Regions from separate parts of the Croceicoccus sp. genome, predicted to be linked through region 1. Evidence: riboswitches for the same ligand, from Rfam matches in the RefSeq annotation. Region 1 holds a riboswitch; the other holds the start of a gene.
What was found. Region 1 has a riboswitch for cobalamin ahead of cobW (cobalamin biosynthesis protein CobW). Riboswitches for the same ligand answer to the same signal wherever they lie in the genome.

Region 1 (3,411 bases):
GGTCGAGCCTCGAACTGTGAGGATTGGCGCAAAGGTCAATTTCTAGCGAAATCCCTTGATGGGCGGCGCTGCAGCACGTCTGCGGCGCCATCCTTCGTTTGTATATTCCTCAATCGCCGAGCCAATCATGCACCTCACGAAGTCACTGCCATCCCTGTCTCTGCGCCGACGAATTGGTGCCTTGTTTGCCGGATTGATCGCCGCCAACATTGGGGTCTGGGTCTGGGCATTCAGCCTGTTTCATGCACAGCCGTTAATGCTCGGCACCGCTGTGCTTGCCTGGGGGCTGGGCCTGCGTCACGCGGTTGATGCCGATCATATTGCGGCGATTGACAATGTGACCCGCAAGCTGATGCAGGACGGGCAGCGCCCGGTTTCGGTCGGATTCTGGTTCGCGATCGGGCATTCCGGAATCATTGCCATAGCATCGATCATCATTGCGGTGACGGCCAGCGCGCTGTCGCAGTTCGGCGCCTTCAAGGAAATCGGTGGCGTGATTGCAACCGTGATTTCCGCGCTTTTCCTGTTCACGATCGCCGGCATGAACCTGGTCATCCTGCGCTCTGTCTGGCGGACTTTTGCCCATGTTCGTGCAGGCGGCAGCTATGCCGAGGACGATCTTGATCTGCTATTGGGTGGGCGCGGTCTGCTTTCCAGACTGTTCAGGCCGATGTTCCGCCTCGTGAACAAAAGCTGGCATATGGCCCCGCTGGGGTTTCTGTTCGGGCTTGGGTTCGATACAGCAACCGAAGTTGCCATTCTGGGCATGTCGGCCAGCCAGGCCGCCGATGGCCTGTCGATCGGGACAATCCTGGTCCTGCCCGCCCTGTTCGCGGTCGGTATGGCCCTCATCGATACGGCGGACGGCGTGGTGATGCTGGGCGCTTATGAATGGGCCTTCGTGAAGCCGATCCGCAAGCTCTACTACAACATCACCATCACCCTGATCTCGGCCATCGTGGCGATTGTCATTGGTGGAATCGAAACGCTGGCCCTGATTGGCGACAAGCTGGCCCTTACGGGTGCGCCATGGCGGATCGCCATTGAACTGGGTGAAAATTTCAATGGTCTGGGCTTCGCCATCATCGGTCTTTTCGTGTTCTGCTGGCTGGCGAGTTACGCGATCTATCGATGGAAGCGGTTCGATGAAATCGAGGTTTCGGTCGGTGCCTGACCGTCCACGTTGCGTGAAGCAACATCATCAATTGGCTTGGCTGGCATTTTCGTCTAGAGCGCGCGGTGAAGGATCGGGGTAACCCGCCCTTCAATGATCGCGCCGGTGCCCCGCAAGGGGCTTAATCGGGAATGCGGTGCGGGAGCGTGCTCCCAAATCCGTGGCTGTCCCTGCAACTGTAAGCGGATAGCGCGATGCACATGCTCCTGAATTCAGGAGCAGCCACTGGGCAGCGCGCAAGCGCCAAGTCTGGGAAGGCGTGCATCAAGCTGTGACCCGCGAGCCAGGAGACCTGCCGGCGCACCGGTCGCTCTTGCCTGATCCAGGGGATGGTCACGGCACGGTAACTCTCCGTCTGAGCGACGAAGCTGTGTGGCTGGGGCTGCACGGGTTGCGTGGTTACGGGTGCTTTGTCGCGCCCGCCCGTCGTCGCGCGCCGACCGGACTTGTCCGGCAAGCCCCGCCGTGTCTCGCTCTGGCGCGCGGGGAAGTTACTATGCCAGACCTGTCCAAGGCGTCCCTGTCCAAGGTGCCGGTCACCATCATCACGGGCTTTCTGGGCGCGGGGAAAACCACGCTCATCAGCCACCTGATCCACAATGCCGGTGGCCGCAGGCTGGCCGTGGTGGTCAACGAATTCGGTTCGCTGGGTGTGGATGGCGAGATTCTGCAGTCCTGCGCCATTCCTGATTGCCCGGCGGAAAACATCGTAGAGCTGGCCAATGGCTGCATCTGCTGCACCGTGGCGGACGATTTCATCCCGACGGTGGAAAAGCTGCTGGCGCTTGATCCGCGCCCCGATCACATCCTGATCGAGACATCGGGTCTGGCGTTGCCAAAGCCGCTGCTCAAGGCGTTCGACTGGCCTGCGATCCGCAGCCGGATCACCGTGGACGGCGTGCTGGCGCTGGCCGATGCCGAAGCGGTCGCGGCAGGCCGGTTCGCGCCCGATGTGGCAGCGCTTGACGCCCAGCGCGCCGCCGATCCGAGCATCGATCACGAGACGCCGCTGTCGGAAGTGTTCGAGGATCAGCTGGCCTGCGCCGACATGATCCTGCTGACCAAGGTCGATCTGGCCGGACCCCAAGGCGTAGCCGCCGCGCGCGCGATCATCGCGGCAGAGCTTAGTCGCCCGGTTCCGGTGATAGAACTGACCGAAGGCGTGGTCGATCCGCGTGTGATCCTGGGGCTTGATGCCGCAGCCGAGGACGACATCGCCGCGCGCCCATCGCACCATGATGGTGAGGATGATCACGAACACGACGACTTTGACAGCACCGTTATCGAATGGGGCGAGATCGCCGATCCGGCGGCGCTGGTCGCGCGGATCGAGACGCTGGCCCGCGATCACCATATCCTGCGCGTAAAGGGCTATGCCGCCGTTGCGGGAAAGCCGATGCGGCTGCTGGTGCAGGCGGTGGGCGCGCGGGTGCGGCACCAGTACGATCGCCCGTGGCGCCCTGACGAGCCGCGCCGCACCACGCTGGTCGCCATTGCCGAGCACGATCACGTCGACGCCGATGCCATTCGCGCGGTGCTGCTGGCGTAAGGCGCGGGCCATGCACGTCATTTTCCGCGAAACGCACGGGATGGAGGAAACCGCCGTCCCGCAGGATCTGGGGCAAGAGCCCGCGGATCTTGTGGTCCTGTCCTTTTCGGACAGCGATCTGGGGGCGTTCGCGGCGGCATGGCATCAGGCCCGTGCAGACGATGCGACATTTCCTTCGCTGCGGCTCGCCAATCTGGCGGCGCTGATGCATCCGCTGTCGGTCGACACGTATGCCGAGCGGACGCTGTCGGGCGCAAAGGCGATCCTGATCCGGCTGATCGGCGGCACGCCCTATTGGAGCTACGGGCTGCAACAGGTCGAGGCGCTGGCCCGGTCGCGCGGGATCGTGCTGGCCGTGCTGCCCGGCGACGGCTTTGAGGATGCGCGGCTGGATGCGGCCTCGACCGTGCCGGTGACCGCGTTGCGCGAACTTGCGCAGTGGTGCGATGCTGGCGGTGCAAGGGCGGCGCAGGCGGCGCTTGCCGCGCTGTCGCAGCTGGCGGGGCTGATTGATGCCCCCGCCCGGACATTCGATCCGCTGCTGATGGCGGGAGGCTGGCATCCCGGCCGGGGCGTGATCGATCTTGAAGCCTTTGCGCGCGATCCCGCAAGGCCGCTGGTCCTGATCGTGTTCTATCGTTCTTACCTGACCGCCCACGATCTGGACCCGTTTGCCGCCCTGCATACC
Region 2 (3,411 bases), on a different contig from region 1:
CGCTTAACGCGCACCATGTCGAGGACGGGAATTCCTTCGGTGATGGCGACGATCAGTTCCATCTCGGCATCGATCGCCTCGAGAATGGAGTCTGCTGCGAACGGCGGCGGCACATAGATGCACGAAGCGGTCGCGCCGGTCGCGGCCTTGGCTTCGGCAACCGTGTTATAGTTCGGCAGGCCGATGTGGGTGGTGCCGCCCTTGCCGGGGGTTACGCCCGCGACCATCTGCGTGCCATAGGCCAGCGCCTGTTCGGTGTGGAACGTGCCGGTCGATCCGGTCATGCCCTGGGTGATGACCTTGGTATTCTTGTCGACGAGAATGGACATTAAACGCTCTCCTTGTCGGGAGGGGCGGGCGACATGCAGGTCGCCCGGAATGAGTTTCAGGCGAGGTCGCCGTCGATGCCCTTGCAGGCTTCCAGCAGTTCCTTGACCGCGTCGACCGAGACCTGAAGGTTGCCCTTCTCCTCGTCGCTCAACTCGATCTCGACCACCTTTTCGATGCCATCGGCACCGATCACGGCGGGCACGCCGACATACAGACCGTCAACGCCATATTCGCCAGTCAGATGCGCGGCGCAAGGCAGGATGCGCTTCTGATCGCCCAGATAGGCCTCGGCCATGGCGATGGCGCTGGTGGCAGGTGCGTAATAGGCCGAACCGGTCTTGAGCAGGCCGACGATCTCGCCGCCGCCCGAGCGGGTGCGCTGCACGATCTCGTCCAGACGGCTAGCGTCGACGCCCTTGATCTTGGCCATGTCGCCCACGGGGATGCCGCTGATGGTGGAATAGGACAGCACCGGGACCATGGTGTCGCCGTGGCCGCCCAGCACGAAGGCGTTCACGTCCTTGACCGACACCTCGAACTCCCATGCCAGGAAGGTGGCGAAGCGGGCCGAATCCAGCACGCCGGCCATGCCGACGACCTTGTTGTGCGGCAGGCCCGAGAATTCGCGCAGCGCCCACACCATCGCGTCAAGAGGGTTGGTGATGCAGATCACGAAAGCGTCGGGAGCGTTGGCCTTGATGCCTTCGCCGACCGACTTCATGACCTTAAGGTTGATGCCAAGAAGATCGTCGCGGCTCATGCCCGGCTTGCGCGGAACGCCTGCGGTGACGATGATCACGTCGGCGCCGGCGATGTCGGCGTAATCATTGGTGCCGGTGATCCTGGCGTCAAAGCCTTCGATGGGTCCGCACTGCGACAGGTCGAGCGCCTTGCCCTGCGGCATGCCCTCGGCAATGTCGAAAAGGACGATGTCGCCCATTTCCTTCTTCGCGGCCAGATGGGCGAGCGTGCCGCCGATCATGCCCGAACCGATAAGGGCGATCTTCTTGCGTGCCATCGACTCTCTTCCTCTTCTTCTTTCCCGTGGGCGCGTCCGCTCTCGTCACTATGTGGACGCTCTGTCGGGCAAGTGCCGTAGGCCCCGAGATAGGTGATTGCAACCGGCAAAAAAGGGTGTCGCGGGATTATCTTTGATAAGAGTTCGCAATAGCAATTGGGCTTGCAAGATCGCGCCGTCGATGAAGGTTCCGCTTGCCAAACTCTTGATCGCGTGGCTATCAGCCGCGCCATCGTTATGGGTTGACCCGCCGTGCAATGTTTCGCGCGGCTGGTCCTAAGAGGGAAGATCGGTGCGCTGTCCCGTGCGTCAAACGCGTGCGGTCCGGCAATCCCGGCGCTGCCCCCGCAACTGTAACCGGTGAGTGTTCGCCATTCATGCCACTGATCCTGCAAGGGATCGGGAAGGCCGGCGAGACACGCTGACCCGGAAGTCAGGAGACCTGCCTGTAACGGTCGTTCGAGCCGTCGGGCGGGGTGTACCGAAGGCATCGGATAGTCGCGCGCGCCGCGTCTTCCGACAGGAACGGCATTCGTTCTTGTTGGAGGATTTATGCGTCGAATTTTTTGCCTTGCCACATCCGCACTTGCCATCGCGTCTCCGGCCGCCGCGCAGGATACGGACCAAATCGTCATGTTGAACGAGCGCGCTGAGCCGATTACGGTGACCGCGACCGGCCTCGAATTGTCGGTCGAGGATACCGGACAGCCTGTATCCATCATCGAACTGCCTGAAATCCAGGCCGTGCAGGGGGCCGATCTGGCCAGGGTCCTGCGCCGTCTCCCCGGCGTCACGATCAGCCGGAACGGTCCTTCGGGATCGTTCACGGGCGTCCGCGTTCGCGGAGCGGCTTCAGAACAATTGCTGGTGCTGATCGACGGGGTGAAGGTGAACGACGTCGCCGCGCCCGGCGGCGGGTTCGATTTCGCCAATATTCTCGCAGGCAGTGTCGAGCGCATCGAACTCCTTCGCGGACCCAATTCCGTCATCTGGGGATCGGACGCGATGGGCGGGGTGATGAACCTCACCACGCGGCAGGTCGACGGGCTTTCGGCCAGCGCGGAATATGGCGCATTCGACACCGGCTATGCGACGCTTTCGGGCGGCGTCGTGACGGATCGTTTGGAGGCAGGGCTGACCGGGAGCTATTACGACACCGATGGCTTCAGCGCCGCCAGCACTGGCGATGAGGATGACGGTTTCAGGCAATGGCAACTGGCGGGGCGCGGTCGTTTCTGGCTGAACGACAGTCTGTCGCTGACTGCGAACGGTCGATACGCCGATGGGCGGCTGGAGCAGGACGGCTACCCCGCTCCGTTCTATGCCTTCGCCGACACTGACGATCTGCAGGATACCGAGGAATATTCGGGACGCATCGGCGCCGAATACAATGGCGACAGTCTGAACCTGCGGGGCGGCTATGCCATCTCGGACACGACGCGGCTCTACACGGGCGAGAGCTATGGCGATTTCCCCTATGAGACCAAGGGCGGGCTGGAGCGTGCCGAATTGTTCGGCCGGCTCGACTTCACGGAATCGCTGGGTGTCGATTTCGGCGCCGCGCGCGAATGGTACGAATTCGAGGACTCCGGCAGCGACCGCTCGACCACGCTGACCAGCGGGCACGGCCAACTCTCGTGGACGCAGTCTGCTGTGACGCTTGCGGCAGGTGCTCGATATGACGACCACCAGCTGTTTGGCGGCGAGTGGACGTTCGGCGCAAATGGCGCGCTCGCTCTCGGGTCGGGTCTGCGTCTCCGCGCGTCCTATGGCGAAGGCTTCAAGACGCCGACGCTCTATCAGCTCTATTCGTTCTACGGGGACGTCGATCTCTCTCCAGAGCGGAGCGAGGGATATGACGTGGGAATCGAGAAGGGCAGCCGCGACGGCCCCTTCTTCGCCGCGCTGTCCCTGTTCCGGCGGGACAGCACGAACCTGATCGACTTCGATCTCGCCGAAAATGTCTATTATAATGTCGGCAAGGCGCGCGCGCAGGGTGTCGAAATCGAACTAGGTGCGCGTCCCGACGAAAACCTGCGCCTTGGTCTCGTCTACTCCCTGCT

Region 2: another riboswitch for cobalamin. It lies ahead of AC4FIJ_RS05175 (TonB-dependent receptor plug domain-containing protein); the one in region 1 lies ahead of cobW (cobalamin biosynthesis protein CobW).

What each region holds. Positions count from the first base shown of each region.
Region 1 is NZ_CFETID010000028.1:12,508-15,918, forward strand. It holds gene AC4FIJ_RS13760 (TonB-dependent receptor) at 1-46, shown strand, start outside; gene AC4FIJ_RS13765 (HoxN/HupN/NixA family nickel/cobalt transporter) at 128-1,174, shown strand; cobalamin riboswitch at 1,261-1,488, shown strand; gene cobW (cobalamin biosynthesis protein CobW) at 1,671-2,723, shown strand; gene cobN (cobaltochelatase subunit CobN) at 2,734-3,411, shown strand, end outside.
Region 2 is NZ_CFETID010000006.1:27,986-31,396, reverse strand. It holds gene sucD (succinate--CoA ligase subunit alpha) at 1-329, opposite strand, end outside; gene mdh (malate dehydrogenase) at 386-1,348, opposite strand; cobalamin riboswitch at 1,571-1,812, shown strand; gene AC4FIJ_RS05175 (TonB-dependent receptor plug domain-containing protein) at 1,982-3,411, shown strand, end outside.